4 regions of the Virgibacillus tibetensis genome follow, and region 2 is predicted to be linked to each of the others. Evidence: predicted binding sites of a transcription regulator. Region 2 holds the regulator's gene; each other region holds the start of a gene.
What was found. Region 2 encodes Rex, which represses fermentation and respiration genes when NADH is low (regulators of the CRP and FNR family bind a similar motif). Its sites were predicted from a motif close to TTGTGAAATATTTCACAA; they were not measured.
Positions count from the first base shown of each region.

Region 1: the regulator Rex is predicted to act here: its motif matches at 2,969-2,986, upstream of cydD (thiol reductant ABC exporter subunit CydD).
Region 3: the regulator Rex is predicted to act here: its motif matches at 2,918-2,935, upstream of nadC (carboxylating nicotinate-nucleotide diphosphorylase).
Region 4: the regulator Rex is predicted to act here: its motif matches at 2,180-2,197, upstream of QGM71_RS08920 (TIGR04053 family radical SAM/SPASM domain-containing protein).

Region 1 covers NZ_JARZFX010000003.1:339,539-345,508, reverse strand. The annotation lists gene QGM71_RS09935 (pyridoxal-phosphate-dependent aminotransferase family protein) at 1-673, opposite strand, end outside; gene QGM71_RS09930 (carbon starvation CstA family protein) at 901-2,346, shown strand; gene QGM71_RS09925 (general stress protein) at 2,394-2,816, opposite strand; gene cydD (thiol reductant ABC exporter subunit CydD) at 3,013-4,740, shown strand; gene cydC (thiol reductant ABC exporter subunit CydC) at 4,737-5,970, shown strand, end outside.
Region 2 covers NZ_JARZFX010000022.1:3,801-9,770, reverse strand. The annotation lists gene QGM71_RS20640 (CPBP family intramembrane glutamic endopeptidase) at 1-508, shown strand, start outside; gene QGM71_RS20635 (YdiK family protein) at 512-709, shown strand; gene QGM71_RS20630 (MDR family MFS transporter) at 767-2,176, opposite strand; gene QGM71_RS20625 (redox-sensing transcriptional repressor Rex) at 2,340-2,981, opposite strand; gene moaC (cyclic pyranopterin monophosphate synthase MoaC) at 2,974-3,477, opposite strand; gene QGM71_RS20615 (ABC-F family ATP-binding cassette domain-containing protein) at 3,614-5,536, shown strand; gene tsaD (tRNA (adenosine(37)-N6)-threonylcarbamoyltransferase complex transferase subunit TsaD) at 5,763-5,970, opposite strand, start outside.
Region 3 covers NZ_JARZFX010000008.1:89,318-95,287, reverse strand. The annotation lists gene QGM71_RS15005 (TRAP transporter permease) at 1-912, opposite strand, end outside; gene QGM71_RS15000 (TAXI family TRAP transporter solute-binding subunit) at 956-2,026, opposite strand; gene nadC (carboxylating nicotinate-nucleotide diphosphorylase) at 2,023-2,868, opposite strand; gene QGM71_RS14990 (transcription repressor NadR) at 3,203-3,745, shown strand; gene QGM71_RS14985 (SDR family NAD(P)-dependent oxidoreductase) at 4,154-4,909, opposite strand; gene QGM71_RS14980 (TRAP transporter large permease) at 5,271-5,970, opposite strand, start outside.
Region 4 covers NZ_JARZFX010000003.1:131,908-137,877, forward strand. The annotation lists gene QGM71_RS08915 (undecaprenyl-diphosphate phosphatase) at 1-625, shown strand, start outside; gene QGM71_RS08920 (TIGR04053 family radical SAM/SPASM domain-containing protein) at 995-2,125, opposite strand; gene QGM71_RS08925 (DUF2249 domain-containing protein) at 2,299-2,538, opposite strand; gene QGM71_RS08930 (Crp/Fnr family transcriptional regulator) at 2,750-3,442, shown strand; gene QGM71_RS08935 (DUF2249 domain-containing protein) at 3,602-3,844, shown strand; gene QGM71_RS08940 (DUF2249 domain-containing protein) at 3,850-4,065, shown strand; gene QGM71_RS08945 (hypothetical protein) at 4,067-5,311, shown strand; gene QGM71_RS08950 (metal-sulfur cluster assembly factor) at 5,334-5,630, shown strand; gene QGM71_RS08955 (molybdenum cofactor biosynthesis protein MoaE) at 5,682-5,970, opposite strand, start outside.

The sequences.
Region 1 (5,970 bases), on a different contig from region 2:
CTAAATAAAAACGTGGCTGTGTATTATTCTCAATAACCTTCCACGCACGTTCACTTACAGCAATAAATGCTAGACCTGGTGGGAGCATCATGGCCTTTTGGGAGCCGGTGACTAGAATATCGATATCCCATTCATCCATTTTTGCTTCAACGCCGCCTACGCAGGAAACACCATCAACAATGAACAAGGTATTGGAATGCGTATGTACTGCTTCTGCAATTTCCTGAACAGGATTTAATACGCCTGTAGAAGTTTCGCAAAAAGTTGCAAACACTGCTTTGATTGATGGATATTTCTCAAGGTATTCTTTAATGGCATCAGATGTCACGGCTTCCCCCCAATTGACATCATACCGGTGGGTTTTTATTTGATACGCTGCACATATTTTGGCAAAACGATCACCAAATGCACCTGTAACAATGACTAACACTTCATCACCAGGCTTAACGGTGTTTACAACAGCTGCTTCTAAGCCGGCTGTGCCACTCCCTGTAATAATGTTTACCTCCTGTTCCGTGCCGAATAGGGGTTTAAGATCAGGTTTTATCCTTTGGAGTAACTCCTTTGTTTCTTGATCTCTGTGCCCAATCATTGGTTGACTCATTGCACGCTGCACACTGGGCGGAATTGGGCTTGGTCCGGGAATCCTTAAAATTTGTTGATCTGATAGCATAATTTCTCTCCTTTCTAGCAAGCTAGCGTATATATAAAATATTCTTCATCATAGCAGAATGAGGATTATTGTCAATCAATTTCGGCAATTTTAAATACTTATTTTCTAATGTTCGGAATGTAAGCGGTTGACTATGAATAGTTTAAAAACAATGTCGAAATTTCTTGCCTTTTCTATTTTTTCGAATTAAAATATTCTATAAATTTCTTTTTAAAGGAGGTTCAGCGATGATTACTTTTGTTATATCTATTTTGTTATTAGTAGTGGGTTATTTCGTTTACGGAAAGGTGGTCGAACGAATTTTCGGGATTGACGATAACCAGAAGACCCCTGCATATTCGAAGCAAGACGGCTTTGATTACATGCCCATCAGTTGGTGGAAAGCGAGTTTAATCCAGTTATTAAATATCGCTGGACTCGGTCCGATTTTTGGAGCAATATTGGGTGCGCTATATGGTCCTGTTGCCTTCATTTGGATTGTAGTAGGGTGTATTTTTGCTGGCGCTGTACATGACTATTTCTCTGGTATGTTATCCCTAAGGCACGGTGGTGCACAGTATCCTACACTTGTAGGGAAATACTTAGGGAACTATGCTAAAACAATAATTAATGTTATATCGATCTTTTTAATGATTCTTGTAGCGGCAGCATTTACTGCTGGACCTGCCCAGTTGATGACAGAAATTACACCGTTTAGTTTTACAATGTGTATCTTAATTATTTTTGCATATTTATTACTTGCAGCGGTCTTGCCAATTAATAAGGTGATTGGAAAAATTTATCCGATTCTAGGAGCAATTCTTATTTTTATGGCTGGATCAATTGGGGTTGGGATGTTCTTTTTTGATAATCCAATTCCTAATTTAACTCTTAACAACCTGCATCCGGAAAATTTACCAATATGGCCGTTATTAATGGTGACCATTTCATGTGGTGCGATCTCGGGTTTTCACTCAACTCAGAGCCCAATTTTAGCCCGAACGCTTAAAAAGGAAAGTGAAGGAAGAAAAGTATTTTATGGTGCTATGATTGGCGAAGGTGTCATTACATTAATTTGGGCGGCAGCAGGGATGGCCTTTTACGGAGGGACAGCAGGCTTGCAAGAGAGCCTTGGTGCAGGCGGACCTGCTGGTGTGGTTAATGAGATTAGTATTACAACACTAGGAACGTTAGGAGGTATTCTAGCAATCTTTGGTGTAATCATACTGCCAATAACAACTGGAGATACAGCACTCCGGTCTTCTAGAATGATGTTAGCTGATTTACTGAAACAAATTACGAAGAAGGATATGAGTGGTAAGTGGACACTGGTTTTACTCATGATCCCTGTTGCTTTACCAACTTTCTTTTTGTCTATGATCGACTATACATTTCTTTGGCGTTATGTCGGTTGGACCAATCAAGTAGTAGCCACCGTTATGTTATGGACGGGTGCGATTTATTTGCTGAAAAATTCTAAGTTCCATTGGATTTGCAGTATACCTGCCTTATTCATGACAGCAGTTGTTAGTACGTATATCTTTTATGCACCAGAAGGCTTCAATATGGATTACACATTCTCGATGATTCTTGGTTCAATTCTTTGGCTCATAGTTGCTGGCTGGTTTGTAAGGCAGCTTATTAAACAAAAAGCAGTAAAAAGGAATGAAGTAGTCAATACGTATGCAGGATAATAAACAACATTTAGGCGAACAGTTAAAGATACTGTTCGCCTCGTTTTTTAATTATCATTCCGCTGTATTATTGCTTCCTCTAGGGTTACCGTATCACTGGTTGAATCATGCCCCATTCTCAGTTGGTTATCAGCAATGATTAAAATTTCACCCGATTCAATGGCATCAACATACTTTTTTGCTTGTTTGTCTGATATACTCGAATTTAATAACTTGTCATGAAGATGTGGATGAGAGCCTGAGTCATTCGTAAATATTCTTTTTAATTTGTCGAGGGGTGAGTTTTCTTCCCCATTTTCCGAAATACTACTCTCCACCTTTACGTCCGTGCGCTGTTTTAGCTCCTTTGTATGTCTTTGATTTGTAAAGATGGTGATACTGTCAGCTTTATATCCTTTTAACTCTAATCCGTTTACACTATTAATTGCATCGTCTTTCGACTGATAGGGTCCAAAAATTTCTTTCCCCATCTGTTGCACCTCCTATTCTAAAATGTTTTCTAAACATCCTTTTCCCCCAGATAAATGAAGTTAAACAGGAACGGGAAACTATGACAGTTATGTTAACACGGTTATTATTCATTTACTCACCCAGACTAATTCGGTATACTTAAAGGAAGTGATTGTGAATTAATTCACTTAGTCAATTCCCCAGGAGGCAAAAGCTATGGTTCAACTTAAGGAGTTAGCATACGAACAGAAAAACAAACTTGTTCTTTTGGTTGTCTTTGCTTTGCTGTCGGGTTTGATACTAGTTGGGCAGGCTTACTTCTTTGTTTCTATTGTAGATCGGGTCTTTTTGAAAAAAGATTCCTTTTCAGAAATTATGCCCTTATTAATGGGCCTACTGCTCGTACTTTTTGCACGAGCGGCTGTTCACTATATAAGTGGGAGAACAGGGGTCAAGTTAGCATCCAAAGTTAAAGGGAATCTAAGAAAATCCCTTTTGAATAAATTTTCAAGGAATCCTATGCAGGCATCTATTCAGGGGCAATCGGGTCAAAAGGTCAGTGTAATGATGGATGCTGTTGACGAAATAGATAGTTATTTCAGCAGCTACATTCCACAGATTATACATTCTTCCATTGTGCCAATTATTATTCTTATCGTTATTTTTACACAACATATGTATACCGGTTTTATTATTCTGATTACTGCTCCATTTATTCCTGTCTTTATGATTGTAATAGGAATGAAAACGAAAGATAAATCTGAGGCGCAAATGGATAAAATGGCTGCATTTTCAGGGCAGTTTCTCGATACCTTACAAGGACTCACGACCCTTAAGCTATTTGGTCGTGCAACGATACAAAAGGAAAAAATCCGTAAAAGCAGTCTGGGTTTTCGTGATGCCACAATGGAAGTGCTGAAGATAGCCTTCTCATCTTCCTTTATGCTGGAGCTCGTTTCTATGCTTAGTATGGGATTGATTGCTTTGGAAGTGTCTATTCGATTGATCGTTTTCGATAATATTTCCTTTTTCACTGCTTTTTTAATGCTGGTGCTGGCGCCAGAGTTCTATGTTGCGTTAAAAGACTTAGGTAGTGCTTTTCATACGGGAAGAGGGAGTATGGGAGCGGCAAAGAAAATAGAAGCTGAGTTGACCGAGACAGACCTTCCTGTTTCATGGGGAGACCGTGAAGTGGAAGGGAAACCACCAAGTCTTTTACTGAACGGAGTGACATTCAGATATGGCGAAGACAGCTTTTCACTAAGGAATATTCATGCAGAAGTTGCTGCTTATGAGAAAGTTGCAGTTGTTGGGAAAAGCGGGGCAGGGAAAACCACATTATTACATGTTATCGCTGGCCTTGTTCCCTTGTCGGAGGGAGAATTACTCATTAATAGGGAGTCACGCTCCGACTATAGAGAAAAAAGCTGGTACGATCAGCTTAGCTACATTTCCCAAAACCCATACCTGTTCTCAGGAACCATAGCGGAAAATATTGCGATAGGTGGCAGGGAAAATGCTACAAGAAACGAGATAGAACACGCTGCGGAAAAAGCCGGGATTTCACATCTGGTCGAATCACTTGAAAAGGGCTATGACACACCTGTAGGGGAAGCTGGAAGAGGCCTTTCTGGTGGAGAAAAACAACGAATTGCACTTGCAAGAGCATTTTTGAAAAGTCCATCAATGATTCTGTTTGACGAGCCGACGACTGGCCTTGATCTGCATACAGAGCGGATATTGCAGTCATCAATTAAAGAACTGTCACAATCTGCTACAGTCATTACGGTGGCCCACAGGCTCCATACTATTAAGAACGCAGATAAAATTCTTTTCCTCGAAAATGGTGAATTACTGGCTTCTGGTACACATGAAGAATTGTTGACGACAGTCGAAGCCTACCGTACCATGGTTTCTGTCCAGCAGGGAGGGAATGTCTCATGAAGGATCTAGTAATTATTATCCGGCTGATATTGGTGGAGAAAAAGGATGTCTTTCTATCTGTTCTTTTTGGTTTTATTACAGGAATTGCCGCTGTTGCTCTGTTTGCTTCCAGTGGTTACCTGATCTCGAAGGCTGCGCTGGCACCACCACTTTATACACTGACATTAGTTATTGCTTCTGTGAAACTGTTAGGGATTACGAGAGCAGTTGGCCGGTATGCGGAGCGCTATTTTTCTCACCGTGCAACATTTACGATGTTGAGTAATTTACGGGTTTCTTTCTTTAATAGATTAGAACCATTGGCCCCGGGGATTTTTCAAAAGTACCGAAGCGGAGATCTTCTTTCCCGGATTGTTGGTGATGTAGAAACATTACAGAATTTCTTCCTACGTGTATTTTACCCGCCAATCGTTCTGCTGATTGTTTTTCTTAGTACAATATTTTTTACAACCTTTTATTCCCTTCCAATTGCACTAATACTACTTGCAGGTTTAGTGATGACTTCCTTTGTTGTTCCTGTTTTATTTGCAATTAACCAGCGGAGAATTTATCGGCATGTCCGACAAAGCCGTGGGGAGCTGTCAACGGAAGTAACTGAATTTCTTTATGGCTTCCGTGACCTGAAAATATACCAGCAACTAAACAAGAAGGAAGAGCAGCTTACCCAGTTTTCTAAAGTATATATTGATGAACAGGAACGTGAAGGCGTACATCTCATATTCAGTCAGTCTGTTAACACATTCGTATCGTTTGTTGTATCATGGTCAGTTATTGCATTAGGGGCTTTTTTGGTGACAGAGGGGCAATTGGATGGAGTATTCCTTGCGATGCTTGTAATGATTTCTCTGACTGTTTTTGAAAACGCTGCTCCTATGGCAGCTTTTCCAAGTCATTTAGAGGATAGCAGGTCAGCTGCAAAACGATTGTTTTCTGTTGTTAGTAAGAACGAATCTGAAGAGAATAAACCGCAGAAGAGTATGGATAAACTCTCTCTTCAGCAGGGCCCAAGTATTTCCGTTAAGGATGTTTCATTCACCTTTCCAGGTGAATCCCGCAAAACACTTGAGGATGTGTCGGTTACTATGGCTGCCGGATCGAAAACGGCAATTGTCGGTCCCAGCGGTTCCGGTAAGTCGACATTAATGCAGCTTTTATTAAAGATTTATCCTGCAGATCAAGGGGATATTCAACTGGACAAAATAGGAATTAATCAATTAACGCAGGAAAGCA
Region 2 (5,970 bases):
CTCTTCCACTGGGCAAGTCATACTTTGGTCCATTCTTGGTGTATTTATGGCCTTTATCGCTCAAGGTGTTGCAGCCATGATAGAGATCGAAGTATTCGGCATTGATCCAGGGTCTGAGAACACACAGGTGATAATGGACGTAGCTCGTGCTGCACCATTATTTATGATAATTCCTGCAGTGATAGCTCCTATTCTGGAAGAAATTATTTTTCGTAAAATAATTTTCGGGGGACTTTATGAAAGAACAAACTTCTTTATTGCTGCATTACTATCTGCGCTCATATTCGGAATCATCCACGGCGAGCCTCAACACATATTGGTTTACGCGTCGATGGGATTTGTTTTTGCATTCTTATATGTAAAGACAAAACGAATTATTGTACCAATCATCGTACACATGGCCATGAATACAATTGTAGTTATTGCACAATTTAATTTAACCCCAGAGGAAATCGAGAGAATGCAGCAACAGCTTCAGGATCTGCAAATGATCTTTTTTGGAGGTTAGATTATGAAGATTTCACCTAAAGTATTGGCAGTTGTCTATTTTTTAATGGGCATATTTTTCATCTATATTGCCGTATTAAGCGCTGTTGATACGATTTGGAATGCAGCCACGCTTGTTATTGCTTTGTTTGCTACACTTAATTTTGGAGTCAGTATTCGTTTACTTTCTCTTCATGTAAGGCTGAAAAAAAAGAAGGAGTAGCCTATTAAAGAGTCTATCCTAAAGGGTGGACTCTAATTGCTGCTTCTTCTTTATAATTTACGACTTCTGCACGCTTTTTTTCTCTTCTGTATTCTTCATGACAAAAGACAATGGAACAACCAGCAGTATAGCAATCCCTGCTATAATAAATGCCTCGTTTAACGACTGCAGCGTAGCTTGTTGCATTTCCAGCTCCCTTGTAACCAAATGTGCCCTTCGTACTTCATAGTAAATGGAAAAAAATACAATTCCAAACGAAGAAAAGATTTGTCTGATTACATTATTCATTGCTGAACCTTGAGCAACTTGCGGATCGGGTATAGCATTCATTCCAGCAGTTGTCGCTGGCATATTACACATACCAAGCCCAGCACTACGGATACTGTTCATAGCTAAAATGAACCAAAAAGATGTAGAGAGCGTATTGAATCCAAGTGCTAATGTGAAGACTCCTAAGATAATCAAACCTAGTGGCACCACATATCGAGGGCCTTTCTTATCCAGAATTTTACCGCCCAATGTCATAAACAGACCACTCACTAATGCCGCTGGCAGAAATAATAAGCCTGTTTCAATTTCACTAAATCCATATACATTTTGCAGCAGCAGTGGCAAAAGGAAGATTCCCGCAAAGAGACCAATGGATGACATTGCTGTAACAATGATCGAAACAGAATAGGTTGGAATTTTAAAAATAGCCAAGTTAAGTAAAGGCTGTTCCCGTTTGTTTTCGTATTTAACAAAAACCGCGATCAGTAAAAGTCCTCCTAAAATTAACGAAATACTGAATGGTGAAAGAAGCAGTTCAACAGTTGATCCTCTTCCAAGTGCATATAAGATTGCACCCACACCTGTTGTAATCAAAATAAAGCCATTTAAGTCAAACCGCAATTTCGGATTTCCTTCGGTTGGTTTTAAGTATTTCGCTGAGAATAATAGACCTGCTATCGCAAAAGGTATATTAAAAATAAATAAATACTGCCATGCTAGGAATTCAACTACTACCCCACCAACTGTTGGTCCAATTGCTGGTGCAATCATTGCCGCTACACCATAGATTCCAACTGCAAGCCCGCGTTCATTGCGGGGAAAGGCGTGAAAGATAAGTGCCATAGCAATTGGCATCATCAATCCACCAGCAATTCCCTGAATAGCACGTGAAATAATAATCATAGGCAACGTTGAAGAAAAGGACCCGGCGATTGAACCAATTAAAAATACAGCCAGACCGATCATATAAATGGGTTTCTTACCAAAGCGATCACCCAGGTAACCTGTCACTGGCATTACCATTCCCATAGATACCATAAAGATCGTTATCATCCAGCTGATCGCCACTGCATCAGCTTCAAATAATTCCATAAACATAGGCAACGTTGGGTTTAACATGCTATTATTTAAAATTACCGTAAAAGTCCCGAATAAGACGGAAATAACAACTAGCCATTTAGTATGTAATTTACTCATCATTCTCCCCTCCATCAATTTTTTTACTTTTATCTGGGCGCGATACCCTGCTTTGATGGACTATTTTTCTTCGAGTTACGAACTATTTTAGGATAGCTTAGTTGAAAATAAAATGCAAAAGAATAAAACTAAAAAGAGGCCTTTAAAGACCCCCCATTCAAAATTATTCAGCCGTATCCAGCGGGTAATGTTTCAAGAAGTAAACCAAAGACTGTAGTTCAACAGCTAAATCAATATGGTGAACACGAACATGATCTGGTACTGTAATACGGGCTGGGGTAAAGTTGAGTATTCCAGCTATTCCGTATTCCACCAGACGAGCGGTAATCCCATCCGTTTCACTAGCCGGTATAGTTAAAATAGCTACTTTTACCTCATTCATCATCTTCTCTTCTAATTCTTCGATATGATAGATGGGCACACCACCAATTTCTGTCCCAACTTTTTCAGTATCTGCATCAAAAGCCATTCTGATCTTAATGTTATTGTTTTTCATAAAATTATAATGCAAAAATGCTGTTCCCAAGTTGCCTACACCAATTAAAGCAACATCCGTCACTTCATCCTGATCCAATGTTTTGCGAAAAAAGCCAAGTAAATATTCTACATTATATCCGTAGCCTTTTTTTCCTAGTGCACCGAAGTACGAAAAGTCTCTTCGTATTGTTGCTGAATCTACCTTTACCGCTTCACTGAGCTCTTTGGATGAAACACGTGATTTTCCCTGTTGATTCAAGTTATTTAAGAATCGGTAATAGAGAGGCAAACGCTTGGCTGTTGCTTGGGGTATTTTATTTTTATCCATTCGTATTCCTCTTTTCATCTCGATAATAATTTCCTGATTTACCGCCTTTTTTCTCTATCAAATAGGTTTGACCAATGATCATTCCTTTATCTATTGCTTTACACATGTCATATATAGTCAAGGCTGTTGCTGATGCGGCAGTTAATGCTTCCATTTCTACACCAGTACTCCCTTTTGTTTTAACGAATGCCTCTATAATAAGTTCATACGTGTTATTATCTGTTATCCATTCAAAAGTAATATCTACACCTTTTAATTGTAACGGATGGCACATGGGGATCCAGTCAGACGTCTTCTTTGCTGCCATAATTCCAGCTACTTGTGATACGGCAAGTACATCACCTTTTTTTACCTTTTTTTCCGTGATTTTTTCATATATTTCTCTGCTAACATGGACACTCGATCTGGCAATCGCAGTTCGCTCCGTTTCGACTTTTCCACTGATATCAACCATTTGGGCTCTTCCCTGTTCATTAAAATGTGTGAAATCTGTCATAATCTCAACTCCATTAGTATATGTTCTATTCTACTCCATCTTAGCAGAAATATGGAAATAAGTCGTGATTAATTTCACAATATTATTGCTAGCTTCCTTTAGAATACGATAGACTAGAAGAGATGAGGTGAGTGCAATGATACTAATGCAATTAAACGGACTATCTAAATCCTTTGGAGCAGATGAAATTTTAGCTAATATAAAAATGGAAGTTAAAGATAATGACCGGATAGCTATCGTAGGTAGAAACGGTGCGGGTAAATCAACATTATTAAAAATTATGGCAGGTGAACTGACACATGATAATGGTGAGTTTTTCAGACCGAAAGACCTTACGTTAGGATACCTGTCCCAGCATATGTCGCTTGAGTCTGGACAAACAATTTGGGCTGAGATGCTCGAGGTGTTTAAACATTTAACCACACAGGAACAGGAAATTCGCTCCATCGAGCAGAAAATGGAGCAAGCTGCTGATCTGTCAGGGACAGCCTATGAAAAGCTTCTTAACGACTACGACAGGCTTCAACAAGCTTTCCAAAGGGGCGGAGGCTATACGTATGAAGCTGATATAAAAGCAGTCTTGACCGGCTTAAACTTCCAGTATTATGACTATAGTACACCTATAGATGAATTAAGTGGCGGGCAGAAAACCAGATTAGCACTTGGTAAATTATTACTGAAGAAGCCACAGCTGTTAATTCTGGACGAACCTACAAATCATTTAGATATCGACACACTCTCTTGGTTGGAAAGCTACTTAGTCAGCTATCCTGGAGCAGTTGTTATTGTTTCACATGATCGTTATTTTCTGGACAAAACTGTCTCGATTGTCTATGAAATATCCCGTCATAAAACCAAGAAGTACCACGGTTCCTACAGTAAATTTCTGGAGCAAAAGGCACTTGACTATGAACAGGAACTAAAAGAGTTTGATAAACAGCAAACCGAAATTAAAAAGCTGGAGGACTTTGTTCAACGAAATATCGTCCGTGCATCAACTACAAAAAGAGCTCAAAGCCGAAGAAAACAGCTGCAGAAGATGGATAAGCTCGACAAACCTTTTGGAGATGAGTCTTCTGCGTCCTTCTCGTTTACCGTAGATAAAAGAAGTGGTAATGATGTGTTGAAATTAGATAATCTGTCATTTAAGTATGATGATGACAATACCCCTTTATTTTCTGATGTAAAACTTCATGTTAATCGTGGGGAACGCATCGCATTAGTTGGACCGAATGGTGTCGGCAAAACTACATTATTAAAAGTGATATTAGGAAGGTTTCAACCAGCCGGTGGAACCATGCAACTTGGTACGAATGTACAAATTGGGTATTATGACCAGGAACAGGCTAATCTAACGTCTTCGAAAACAGTCCTGCTCGAACTATGGGATGAGTACCCCTCTGTGAATGAAAGAGACATTCGTACGGTTTTGGGTAATTTCCTGTTTTCAGGTGACGATGTTTTAAAACTTGTCCGGTCGTTAAGTGGCGGTGAAAAAGCACGATTAGCATTAGCAAAATTGATGATGCAAAAAGCAAATTTGCTTATCCTGGATGAACCTACAAACCATTTGGACATTGACAGCAAGGAAGTATTAGAAGCAGCTTTAATTGATTTCCCTGGAACGATCATCTTTGTTTCCCATGACCGGTACTTTATTAATAAGATAACCGATCAGGTTGCAGAAATGCTTCAAGATGGTGTTACTGTATATTTAGGTGACTATGATTATTATAGTGAGAAAAAAGAAGAAGAAGCTGAGATAGAAAGGCTTAAACAAAGTAAAGTAGTAATTCAAAAGGCAGAAGAGAGAAAACTTAGCTTTAAAGAAGAAAAACAACTTCAAAGTGAGCAACGGAAAAAACTGCGTCGAATTACAGAGCTCGAAGAATTGATTGAAGAGCGGGAATTAGAAATGACGCAATTGGAAGAGAAAATGACAGAACCTGAAATCTATCAAAATCATGAAAAAGTCATGGAAATAACAAAAAAGACAACCGATATCAAGCAGGACATCGAACAAATGATGGAAGAATGGACTGCATTACAGGAAAACTAACAGAAGCCCCTGCAGAAATGCAGTGGGCTTCATTTTTTAACTTATCCACAGGTATTTAGTATGATAAATAGCCTATAACACTAGTTGCTAACAAAGTTATGCACACTGTCCACAGATTTAATATGTTTTTTCCACATTTTAATCCCCATAAAAAACAGGGATTAAACAATCTTTTTACACACTATGCACAGGGTTGTGGATAACTCAGTTATCTTACAAGTCTATTTTACCTTAAAGGAAGAGATGAATTTGCATTCAAATCTAACCCAGATCGTTTGCCCTGCTCATACGCAATGGTTCCTGCAGCAGCAATCATAGCAGCATTATCCGTACACAAATGTAGTGGAGGGATTAATAGCGGAACATCTATTTCATCAAATTCTTCCTGTAACCTGGCTCTTAATCCTTTATTCGCTGCAACTCCCCCGGCTACG
Region 3 (5,970 bases), on a different contig from region 2:
TACTGCAGCCATCAAGAATGCTGACGAACCCATGATTGGCGGCAATATACTTCCTCCAGTTGACGCAGCAGCTTCTACTGCTGCAGCAAACGATGGCTTATAGCCTGTTCTTTTACTTACAGGAATCGTAAAGGAACCAGTTGTAACAACGTTAGCTGTTGGGCTTCCAGAAATAGAACCAAAAAAAGCACTCGCAAGAACTGCTACCTTAGCTGCTCCACCTTTCGATCTTCCAGCAATGGCTGTAGAAAGTTTGAAAAAAAACTCCCCAGCACCTGCTTTTTGTAAAAAAGACCCAAACAACATGAACATGAATACAAATGAAGCCGCAACTGAAATAGGGGAACCCCAAAGACCATTAAAACTGAAAGCAAGTTCATCCAAAAATTCGATGGGTGACATTTTCCGATGACTCCATAAACCAGTAAGATGATGCCCCCATAAAGCATACGAAATACCGATTAGGACAATACCTATAATAGGAAAACCAATAGTTCTGCGCGCCGCTTCCATACTTAAAAGTACAATTATCAATCCAAAAAAGATATCCAAATTTCCTAATGGATTCATAATAGGGATTCTTTCTGCAATACGCTCTGCATGGATTGTAAAGTATATACCTGCTGCAAGCGCAAGGAAAGCGAAACTATAATCAATACTAGTTGGGAAATTACCTGAGCGATTCTTCTTGGTTTTTTTAGGATAGCCATATAATAAAAAAGTTAGAACTAATATAAACGATAAATGAATTGCCATTTGGTTAATTGGATCCAATTTCCCCCAGACGACAGACCATATCTGGTAGACTGATAATGCAAATGCAACAATAGTAAATAATGGTAAATGAATCCCTGATAATTCACGACGGTTACCTTCTTTGAACCAAGGTGCTAACCTATTCATAATGCCCATAAATCCACATCCCTTCCAAGAACCTACAGTTTGGATTTTAAATTTAATGAACCAATCCTTGATCCTCGAAATACTTCTTTGCACCTGGGTGAAGTGGTACATTACCAACGTTTATCATACTTTCAACCGTTAAATTTTTAAATTCCTCGTGCACCGTACCTAGGTAATCAAGGTTTCCATGAATTGCTTTAGTAACCTGATAGACTTCTTCTTCTGGTACATCCTTATGCACAATTAAAATAGCTGGCGTGTTAACTGTATCTACATCTTCTTCTAAAAATTCATAACTACCAGCTTCAATCGTACCTGGTACCATTCCGAGATCTTCTGATACAGCTTGAATAATTTTCTCATCTATCGATAAAATTTGCAGATCTAGTGTTGTTGAGGCTTCGATAATGTCACTTGAAGGAACAGACACAGCGTCCCCGGTAGCATCGACACGTTTATCACTCATTAATTCAAACGTTTTTGCTCCACCTAAATGATCAACAGATCCGCCCCAAGAAATAATATCTTCATACGTAACACCATACCCCTGTAAAATACTTCTTGTGATCTTTTCACCTGCTGAACCCTTTTGATCGACAGCCAGGCGTAGTGGCGCCTGATTTTCCATCATCGCATCCAAAGAATTATATTCCATATCTGCCCTTACAATAAACTGATAATAATTAGAAGGTATAACTACACTTATTGCCCGAATATCTTCATAAGCCTGATCATAAGGTTCATCCCCACTATAAGCAGCGTAGCCAGTCATTGCATAGGACAAACCATACGGAATTTTACCCGTACCAACAGTAAGTGGATTTTCGACAATTCCACCTGGTTCTACAGTTACAAGTGAATTATTGTTATCCCGACGAATGGACTCTGCGATACCCTCCGTAAATACAGACCATGCTCCTCCTGTACGCCCGCCTATAATCGTTGTTTGAATGGAACCATTTACAGTTGATTCTACTGATCCGGATGCTTCACCGGATACGTCTGTCTTGGAAGGTTTTTCTTCTGGGCCCTTACAAGCAACCAATATTACTAGACCGATCAGCATTAACCCAAGTAGCAACCTAATTCTATACTTACGACTAAGCTTTTCTACTAATCTCACTTTTTTCTCCCCTCTTTCACTTGAAAACTAATATCCAATGCTTGAACAGAATGCGTTATAGTTCCCAGTGAAATATAATCCACACCTGTACCAGAGTAAGCAGCTAAATTATCCAGCGTTATTCCCCCGGAAGCCTCTGTCACAATCGAATCTGGTACACACTCAATAAATTCCTTAATTTCTATTGGTGTACGATTATCAAACATGATTACATCCGCCCCCGCTTCGACTGCCTCCATCACCTCTTCCTTCGTTTCTGTTTCAACCTCTATTTTAACCATATGACCAATTGTTTCCCGAACAGATTGAATAGCTTTTTTAATTGATCCAGCGAAAGAAATATGGTTATCCTTTATCATCACACCATCATATAAACCTTGCCGATGATTTTTACCACCACCTGTTATCACGGCATATTTATCAAACATGCGCAGCCCCGGAATTGTTTTTCTTGTATCACAGATCTGGATGGAAGGATCATTTAGTGCATCCACACATTTAGTAGTGATCGTGGCGATCCCACTCATTCGTTGGATTAGATTTAAAATAACACGCTCACCTGTGAGCAAATGTCTAATTGGACCTTCTACTTCTGCAATTGTTTCACCAGCAGATATCCAGTCCCCATCAGCAAAACATAAGCTAACCTGAATCTGTGAATCAAGTAAATGGTAGGCCTCTTTAATAACCTCTAAACCGGAAATAATTCCTTCTTCCTTAGCAATAAACACACCTTTACCCACTTGGTCGTGCGGAAAAATAGCCTGGCTGGTAATATCATTATCTCCAATATCCTCAAGTAAAAAGGACTGAATTTGAGTTCGTAATTTTAATTGATTCATTTTCTTAACCCCTTTAACGTTTATCATTTGTATTATTTTAAAAATCAACATGTGAAAATATTCACATTAAAATAAATAATTAATGCCTTAGCATTTGTGAACTCACCATCCGCCTCTTGGAACGGTTGATTGTGTAAATCCCTTTATGTCCATCCCTTCTACGTTGATTTAAAAAACTTAGGTATATTCAGTTGTCTTGACATCTATATTTACATAAGACTATTATAATAGCAAGTGAATTTTTATGTGAATTTGACTCTACTGTTGTAACATCATAGGATAAGGTATACAAGATCATAGTATAGATTAGTATTTTTTATACATAGAGGAGTAGATAAACGTGAAAGATCAAGATAAAATGTCTTCGATCAAGCGCCAAAATCTTATCATGAACATGTTAAAAGAAACGGAAAGTCCCATTACTGGTAGTGAATTTGCCAATAAAACGAATGTAAGCAGACAGGTAATCGTTCAGGATGTATCCATTTTAAAAGCAAAAAATGAACCAATCATTGCAACAAGCCAGGGCTATATGCTTATCAATCAGCAACAAAACGAAGATTTACAGAAATTGGTTGTTGTATGTAATCACACACCAGAACAAACGCAGGAAGAATTATATTGCCTAGTTGATCATGGTGTACTCGTAAGAGATGTGATCGTCGAGCATGCAGTGTATGGAGATTTAACCGCGTCAGTTATGGTAAGTAACCGAGCAGAAGTTGACCAATTTGTAAAACGAATAAAAGAAACGAATGCCACCTACTTGTCTACTCTAACTGAAGGAATTCATTTGCATACATTAGAAGCTGATACAATGAATAAAATCAATGCAGCATGCAACGATTTAAAAAAAGCAGGAATCCTGGTACAATAATAAAACCCAATTAAAACTCACGAAAAAATAGGGATCAATGAAAATAATTAGTACAGTCCTTTGTGTAGAAGAACAAAGTGCAGGGCGCCCGGTTATTGCCGTACGACCTGCGCCTGCACATTGCCGGTGGGTCGACGTTGCCGCGCGAAGCGGCGCAGTTAGTCGATCTTCCACTGCCCGTATGAGATTCACTCCAGAGTATTATATTTACTTGACTTTCGCCATTTCTGGCGATAAATCAAGTTCATCCAAAAGAAAAAATGCTCACTTCTGTGGGTATACCGACGCCTGAGCACAAGCCCGGCTTTAATCAGCCTTCCTTATCCCGTAGCGATTCGATGTTGACTTACCGTAAGGAGGGGCCATCCCGTTCGACAAAATTCGCCAAAAACCGGGAAGTTACAAAACTTATAAGGCTCCCATACCACCGTCAACTCTATACTGAACTCCTGTGATAAATGTGCTGTCATCAGAAGCTAGGAATAAAACTAAATTTGCAATATCACTTGATTCTCCATAACGTCCTAATGGAATACTTTTTGCTAATGTTTCTTCTTCTACATTCATTCCCTCTTCTAAAGAACGCATCATTCTTGTATTAACAGGTGATGGATGAATAGAATTTACTCGTACATTTGCGTTAGCTACTTCTATTGCTGCTGCTTTTGTTATTCCCACTACAGCGTGTTTAGATGCAATATAAGGTGAAACGCCTGGACTACCGTTCAATCCCGCTACAGAAGAAGTATTGATAACACTACCATCACCCTGTTTAGTCATGATTGGTAGAACGTATTTCAATCCTAAATATGTTCCACGTACATTAACGCTCATAACTTGATCGAAGTCCTCCATTTTTTGGTCGACAAGAGGAGCTACTTTCCCTTCAATTCCTGCATTATTAAAGAAAACATCGATTTTACCAAAATGTTCAACTGCTTTTTTAACATAATTCTCTACTTCAGATTCTTTTGAAACGTCCGCTTGGACTGTAAGTATTTCACCAAATGAAGCCAGTTCTTCTTTTGCTTTACTAAGTGACTCCTCAAACAAGTCTACTAAAACAACTTTAGCGCCTTCTTTTAAAAACCTTTCTGCTGTTACTTTACCGATGCCACCTGCTCCACCTGTAATTACTGCAACTTTTCCTGATAGTCTTTCCATTGTGTAATACCTCCTAAATTTTACTCTGAATTAAATTATCTTTAATTCATATTAATTATAACCCTACTTTAAAGATTAATCAAAGAAAATGCTTTCGTTGTATCTTTCCCTTCACATACCAGTTTTATTGCTTTTTAAAAATTTGTAAACCTACGTGTCCCTATTGAACAGAGACGTCAAAAATTCATGTCTTACACTCCAAACAGCAGTAGTTAATCAGCCTCTGTTTTAATCAAGGTACAGTTAAAAATAGTAAAGACACCATTTACTAGAATGGTGTCTTTACTATTTTCTCAGTATATTGTTTTGTACTACTTAATTAGAAACAATCCTCTACGCAAGTCCTTTAAACATGTTTCCACTAGAATGCTGTATCTGGTAAAAATAATGCAATATTAGGAAAGATATAGATAAGTGTAATCAATAAAAGAATAGGGATAACGAATAGGAATGCTCCCTTAAAAATATCTACTAGTGATAATTCATCTGTTACTCCCTTTAAAACAAAACAATTCATCCCAATTGGAGGCGTAATGAGTGCCATTTCGATGAGTAGCACAACAATTACCCCAAACCATACTAAATCATATCCCATCATCTCAACCACTGGTAGTACGATAGGTATAGTTACAACAAGCATAGCTACCGTATCCATAACAGCTCCCAAAACAATATACATACATACTATTAGTAAAAAAATCATAAGTGGTGACAGGGCTGATGAAAATAAAAAGTCTGCTAATGAGGAAGGAAGACGAGTAATCGTCAAAACGTAATTCAATACAAATGCTCCCAGTATTACTGCGAATAAAAAACCGGTAGTTTTTATTGTTCCTAATACCGCTTCAGCAAAGTTCTTTTTATTTAATTTCCGACTACCTATTCCAATTAGAAATGCTCCAAAAGCTCCAACAGCAGCTGCCTCGATAACTGTAAGAAAACCTATGTATATTCCACCAACTACTATTATAAACAATAAAATAATTGGTACGTTACTTTTCAGGGAGATAAATTTTTCTTTCCAACTAACGTTGCTTTCCATATCCTGGGGTTTAGATATT
Region 4 (5,970 bases), on a different contig from region 2:
TAGAAAAGATATTATTCGTTTAACCCAAAATTTCTTTCGTTTTTTGACGAAAAAGGAAGAAGCAGCCAAAGACGATTTTCAATTTATTCTATTTCTTGTAGTAGCCACAATCCCTACAGGCATTATCGGTTTATTGTTTGAGGATTATATTGAAGATGCGCTTAGTTTTGTTGCCGTCGTTGGAATAACCCTTCTCATCACAGGTACTGCATTATGGATTATCCGGAATCTGCGTGGCAGGAAAAATGATGGTGATTTAACAGTTAGAGATGCTTTAATCGTTGGTTTTGCACAAGCAGCCGCTTTAGTACCGGGGATCAGCCGTTCAGGGGCTACGATCGTTGCTGCAATGCTGGTCGGAATGAAACAGGAAACTGCACTTCGTTTTTCGTTTCTATTGTACATTCCAGTAAGTCTGGGAATTACCGTTTTAAAATTTACGGATATTATCACGGATCCTGATTTTGAAGCATTAATGATTCCTTATTTAATCGCATTTATGGCGTCCATTGTTGCTTCATTTTACGCCTTAAAATGGTTTATCAATATTATGGCTAAAGGAAACCTTAAATACTTTGCTTTCTATTGTTTTATTGTAGGTACCCTTGTAATCTTATTCTTATAATTAAAGTGAAAGAGGCTGGGACATAACTAAATGGGAAGAATGAGAATCCGAACAATCGGAACTTAGCGTAAGCAAAATACGCAGACTCCTGTGGGAACAGCACGAGCTGAAGATCCACTGTGTGAAGTGCTCTTCTTCACACAGTTAGCTGAAGCCGTGCCCACTAAAAAGCGAAGTATTTTGTCGAAGCGATACATTTGCTCAGGCGTTAATGTTCGGATTTCCCTGAATACTTCCTCTTTTGTCCCAACCTGTTTTTTGTTTAAGAAAAAGTTCCTTACCGTGAAAACAATTTGCTAACAGCTAAGAATAATACCACCATCCATAAATAGGTGAAAGCTCCCAGAATATCCTTCTGGAAGCTTTTGTTTATACTTTCAGCTTTTTTTGTTTACGCATTGCTTTTGGAATATACACACAATATGGTTCGCTCTCCATATAATCTCCGGTAACATTATAGGCTCTAGACCTCGAGCCTCCACATACATGCCGGAATTCACAAACACCGCATTTCCCTTTATACTTATCCGGGTTTCTCAAGTTTTGGAAAACTTCCGATTCACGGTAGATTGTTGCTAACGGAGTTTGGCGGATATTACCTGCTTTTATCGGCAAAAGTCCACTTGGATACACGTCTCCAGTATGTGAAATAAACACAAAACCGTTTCCATCATTCACACCCTTAGGTGCACGACCTAATCCATCAATTTGTCCAATTTTACCTGTATTTAGTGCATCCTCATAGAAAATATTGTCTTTATCACTAATACCTTTAGCTTCACGCATTTTGTTTTGAATTACAACACGGCGATAATGCTGTGCTGCTGTTGTTTTTATATCAAATGGAACACGCTTCGAAAGCTTATAAAGCCATCTCAGTACACGTTCATGTTCGGCAGGTGAAATCATATCGGATTCTTTACCCCGCCCTGTAGGAACAAGGAAAAAGACGCTCCATAAGACAACTCCTAATTTTTCAACCATTTCAGCCATTTCATCTAAATATTCATAATTATATTTTGAAATAACCGTGTTTATTTGTAGAGGCATTTCCAATTCATGTAAGTATTCTATTGCATTCATCGTTAAGTCGAACGAGCCTTTGGTACCTCTGAAATGGTCATGAACTTCTTTACAATGACCATCCACACTAAATGCCCAACGCGCTAAACCTACATCTTTTGCTTTTTGCATCGCTTCTTTTGTTACATTAGGCGTCGCTGATGGTGTCATGGAAACACGTACACCTTTTTTTACAGCATATTCAGCAATATCAAAAACATCTGGACGTTCTAATGGATCTCCACCTGTAAAAACAAGCATAGGATTATCCATTTCATATATATCATCAATTAGTTTTTTACCTTCTTCAAACGTTATTTCCAATGGGTTCCGATGGTACTGTGCTTCTGCACGGCAGTGTAAACATTTTAATTGGCAAGCACGTGTCAGCTCCCAAATAACAATAAATGGATTTTCATTATAATCTCGAGGAAACATATGACCCCTCCTATTAATTTCTGTCTTCATTGTATAATACTCCATTTCCCATGGCTGTGATGTTTTTCACTTAGTGTGGCATTGTCAATAAATCGTCACACGTGGCTATTTTATCACCTATAGGAAAAGACCTCCGAAGTGTAAAACTTCAGAGGTCTTCAACTAGTAAGCTTCTATTTCTTTCCAATTGCCACTCTCCATAGCAACGGACCTTCCTCCAGGTATTCCCAAATAAAAGTACCTTCTCTTTCCATCATAAATTGATACTCCAGTGGCTTCGGGTTGTGATCGTTGGATAACTCCATAAATTCTCCTGCATTAAGCTCATCAAATACCTCAAATATCCGTGGATGTCTAAATCTCGGCTCAATATCAGGTGCGTGTAATTTTACGGTATACTGTATTTCGTTCATAATATTAACCCCCCATTATTATGGTACTATTTGTTCGACATCTATATTTTATCCTCTGGAACTGAACGCAGCTGTGAGAAAAAACACCATAAACATATGATTTTAATCACGCTGTATACTTTTTAACTGATGTACCCGGTTTAAACATGATAAACTAGAAGAAGAGAAGAGCATTACTTCATATAAGTTCCAAAAAGAGAGGAGCGTTTTAATGAATACAAAATCCGTACAAGAGCTTTTGCAATCATTTCCTTTATTTAAAGATCTAACTGACTTTGAGATGGAACCAATTCTTGATATTGCCAAAAATCGGACCTATCGTTCTGGCACACATATTTTTATGCAGGGCGACCCGTTAACTAATGTTTATTTCATCCACCTGGGAAAAGTAAAAATCTATAAAACAGACGTCCATGGAAAAGAACAGATTGTTAATGTACTCCAGAAGGGGGATATGTTTCCGCACCAAGGGTTCTTCAGACAGGATGATTGCCCGGCACATGCTGAGGTGCATGAAGATGCCGTTTTAATATATATACCTATTAGTTCGTTCGAGAACTTCCTTATCACTCATCCGGAGACCTGTGTAAAACTATTTCGTGTACTTGGTGATAAGATTGTAGACCTGCAAAGCCGACTTGAAGAGAAGATTCTGCTTAATACATACGATCAAATTATCATGCTTTTGTCTCGACTAGCTAAAAGCTATGGGAAAGAATTAAGCGATGGGCAAATTCGGATTACTACTCAGTTTACAAACCGTGAACTGGCAAATATGATAGGATCGAGTCGTGAAACAGTGAGTCGGACATTAACCCAATTGAAAAAAAAGAATTTAATCAGCACAACGAAAGATGGGTATATCCTGGTAGAACCTGAAGCGTTGGAAGATGAATTATTTTAAATACAGCTCTTTTCAAAGCAAACTGTTATTAATGGCAGTTTGCTTTTTTATTTTATATTTAAATCATGATTTATACAGATCCACTAATGTGATTCTAATCACTACACAGCTAATTGAAAATGATTATCATATAGATATAAAATGAAAGAGGTGATCAATATGGCGATAAAAGAAGCTTTCTTAGAATTGGATGTACGTGAAGATTTACGATTAAAAAAGGAACCATTTGATAAAATTATGAGCACGATAAAGCAGTTGGAGGAAGGGCAGGATTTTATTCTGCATGCCCCTTTTAACCCAGTGCCACTGCATGCTGTTTTAAGAAGAAAGGGTTTTGAAAATAAGTCCGAAAAGGTAGATAAAAAGCATTGGAAAACAGTTTATACAAGGATAGAGGGTTAACGTTTATGATGATCGACAATCGTGGGTTAGAGCCTCCCCAACCAATGATGAGAACACTAAAAGCATTAGATAAGCTGCTTACAAATGAACAGCTATCAATTATTAATGATCGCCGACCAATGTTTTTATATGAGGAGTTAGACGAGCGTGGGTACGTGCACGAAACAGTAGCTTTGGAAGACGGAAGCTTTAAAATTATAATAACTAAGACAGGTGATTAATATGATCCCCGGAGTCAGCATGAAGTCAGATACCAATGTCAAACTTCCATTAGCGTTCATCCTGTATGCTCTTGCTGCATTAGTAGTTGCACAATTTATTCTTTTTTTTAACAGTGACTCGTTAGCAGCTGGACAGTTTCGTATCCCGGATATTTGGATGGGAGCGCATTTTCTTTTATTGGGTTACGCAGTAATGATCGCAATGGGAGCCATGTATCAACTTGTTCCCGTTGCCTTTCTTACCCCTATCTGGAGTCAGAAGCTGGGGTACCTTCAATTCATTATAACTGCTGTTGGAATTACACTTTTTTCAATTTTACTCGGAATGAAGCCAGCTGACGCGATTTATGGAGGAATACTGGCGATAACCGGAATTATATTATTTATTTTTCAGATGACAAAAACAATCCTCAAACAAAAAGAGAAAAGCATGATGACTTATTTTGTTCTAGCTGCTATTACAAGCTTTTTCTTAACTGTAGGTGCTGGTTTCTTATTGGCCTGGAACATTGCTTATGGTGGTATTGGCAGCCATAACACTATTTTATATACCCATATTCTATTAGGGATTACAGGCTGGTTCACATTACTTATTTTTGGTTTTTCCTATAAATTAGTACCAATGTTCAGCCTTTCTCATGGCTATTCATTGAAATGGATGAAGAAAGCTTTTTTCACTTATGTCACTGGGCTTCTTCTCGTTATCAGTTCACTTTGGCTGAGCTTTATCTATTTGGAAACAGTTGGATGGTTTTTTCTCTTCCTTGGATTTGTTTACTTTGTATTAGACGTAAAAGAGATTTTAATTAAAAGAATAAAGAAAAAGTTGGATAAGCCTTTTATCTTCTCGTTAGTTGCTATTCTAAATGGTTTAATGCTTCACTTTTTAGCTTTAGTATTGCATTTACTCAGTGTTAACGATGCTGCTGTTTGGAGCTGGCTTCTTTTTCTTTACATTATGTGCTGGATTATTTTTAGTATCTTGGGCTATCTATATAAAATTGTTCCATTCCTCTGGTGGACTCATAAATACGCCGATAAAATTGGAAAGGAAAAAGTGCCCACTTTAAAAGAGATGATCAATGAGCGGTTTAGTGTTGTTTTATTTCTATTATTTGCAGGTAGTGTAATCGGCTTAACCAGTGGCGCTTTATTACAGATTGGGGTTGCTGTACTCATTTTTCCAAGGTTTATTAGCAGCTACCTCACTAGCCTATGCCTTAACTATTGTGCGGATTTTATGTAAGTAAGAGGAAAGGAGAATAATCATGTCACTTGAATCAAACGTAAATGCTGCATTATCCGACGTGATCGATCCAGAGCTGGGGATTAATATCGTCGACTTGGGTCTAATTTATGGCATAGACATTCAGGAAACTGTTGTGATCATAAGAATGACCTTGACCACTCCCGGCTGTCCCATGCATGATAGCATTAGAATTGGTGTAGAGCATCGAATCAGTCAGGTGGACGGTGTATCTGATGTGCAGGTAGAGATCAGCTGGGACCCTGCTTGGAACCCTGGTAAAATGAGTAACAAAGCAAGAGAGAGTCTCGGATTGTAGCTGCCGGAGGCCATTATTAAGAATGGCCTCCTCGTGTTACGAAGACAAAAGTTACTTGCCTTTCATGTCGTCTTCGGCAGGTATGTTCTCTGTGTAGGATTGCTTCTCTTTCTGATCACCGATCCAAAGAGTTCCATCTTCCCAATGTTCTTTTTTCCAGATTGGAACGATTTCTTTTATTCGCTCTATTGCATAACGGCTCGCTTCAAATGCATCATTGCGATGCGGTGTTGAGACTGCAATTACCACAGCAATATCAGAGATCTCCAACCTACCGATACGATGTGCAATAGCTGTTCTTGCTCCATCCCATTTTTGATCTATTTCCTCGCCTATTTGT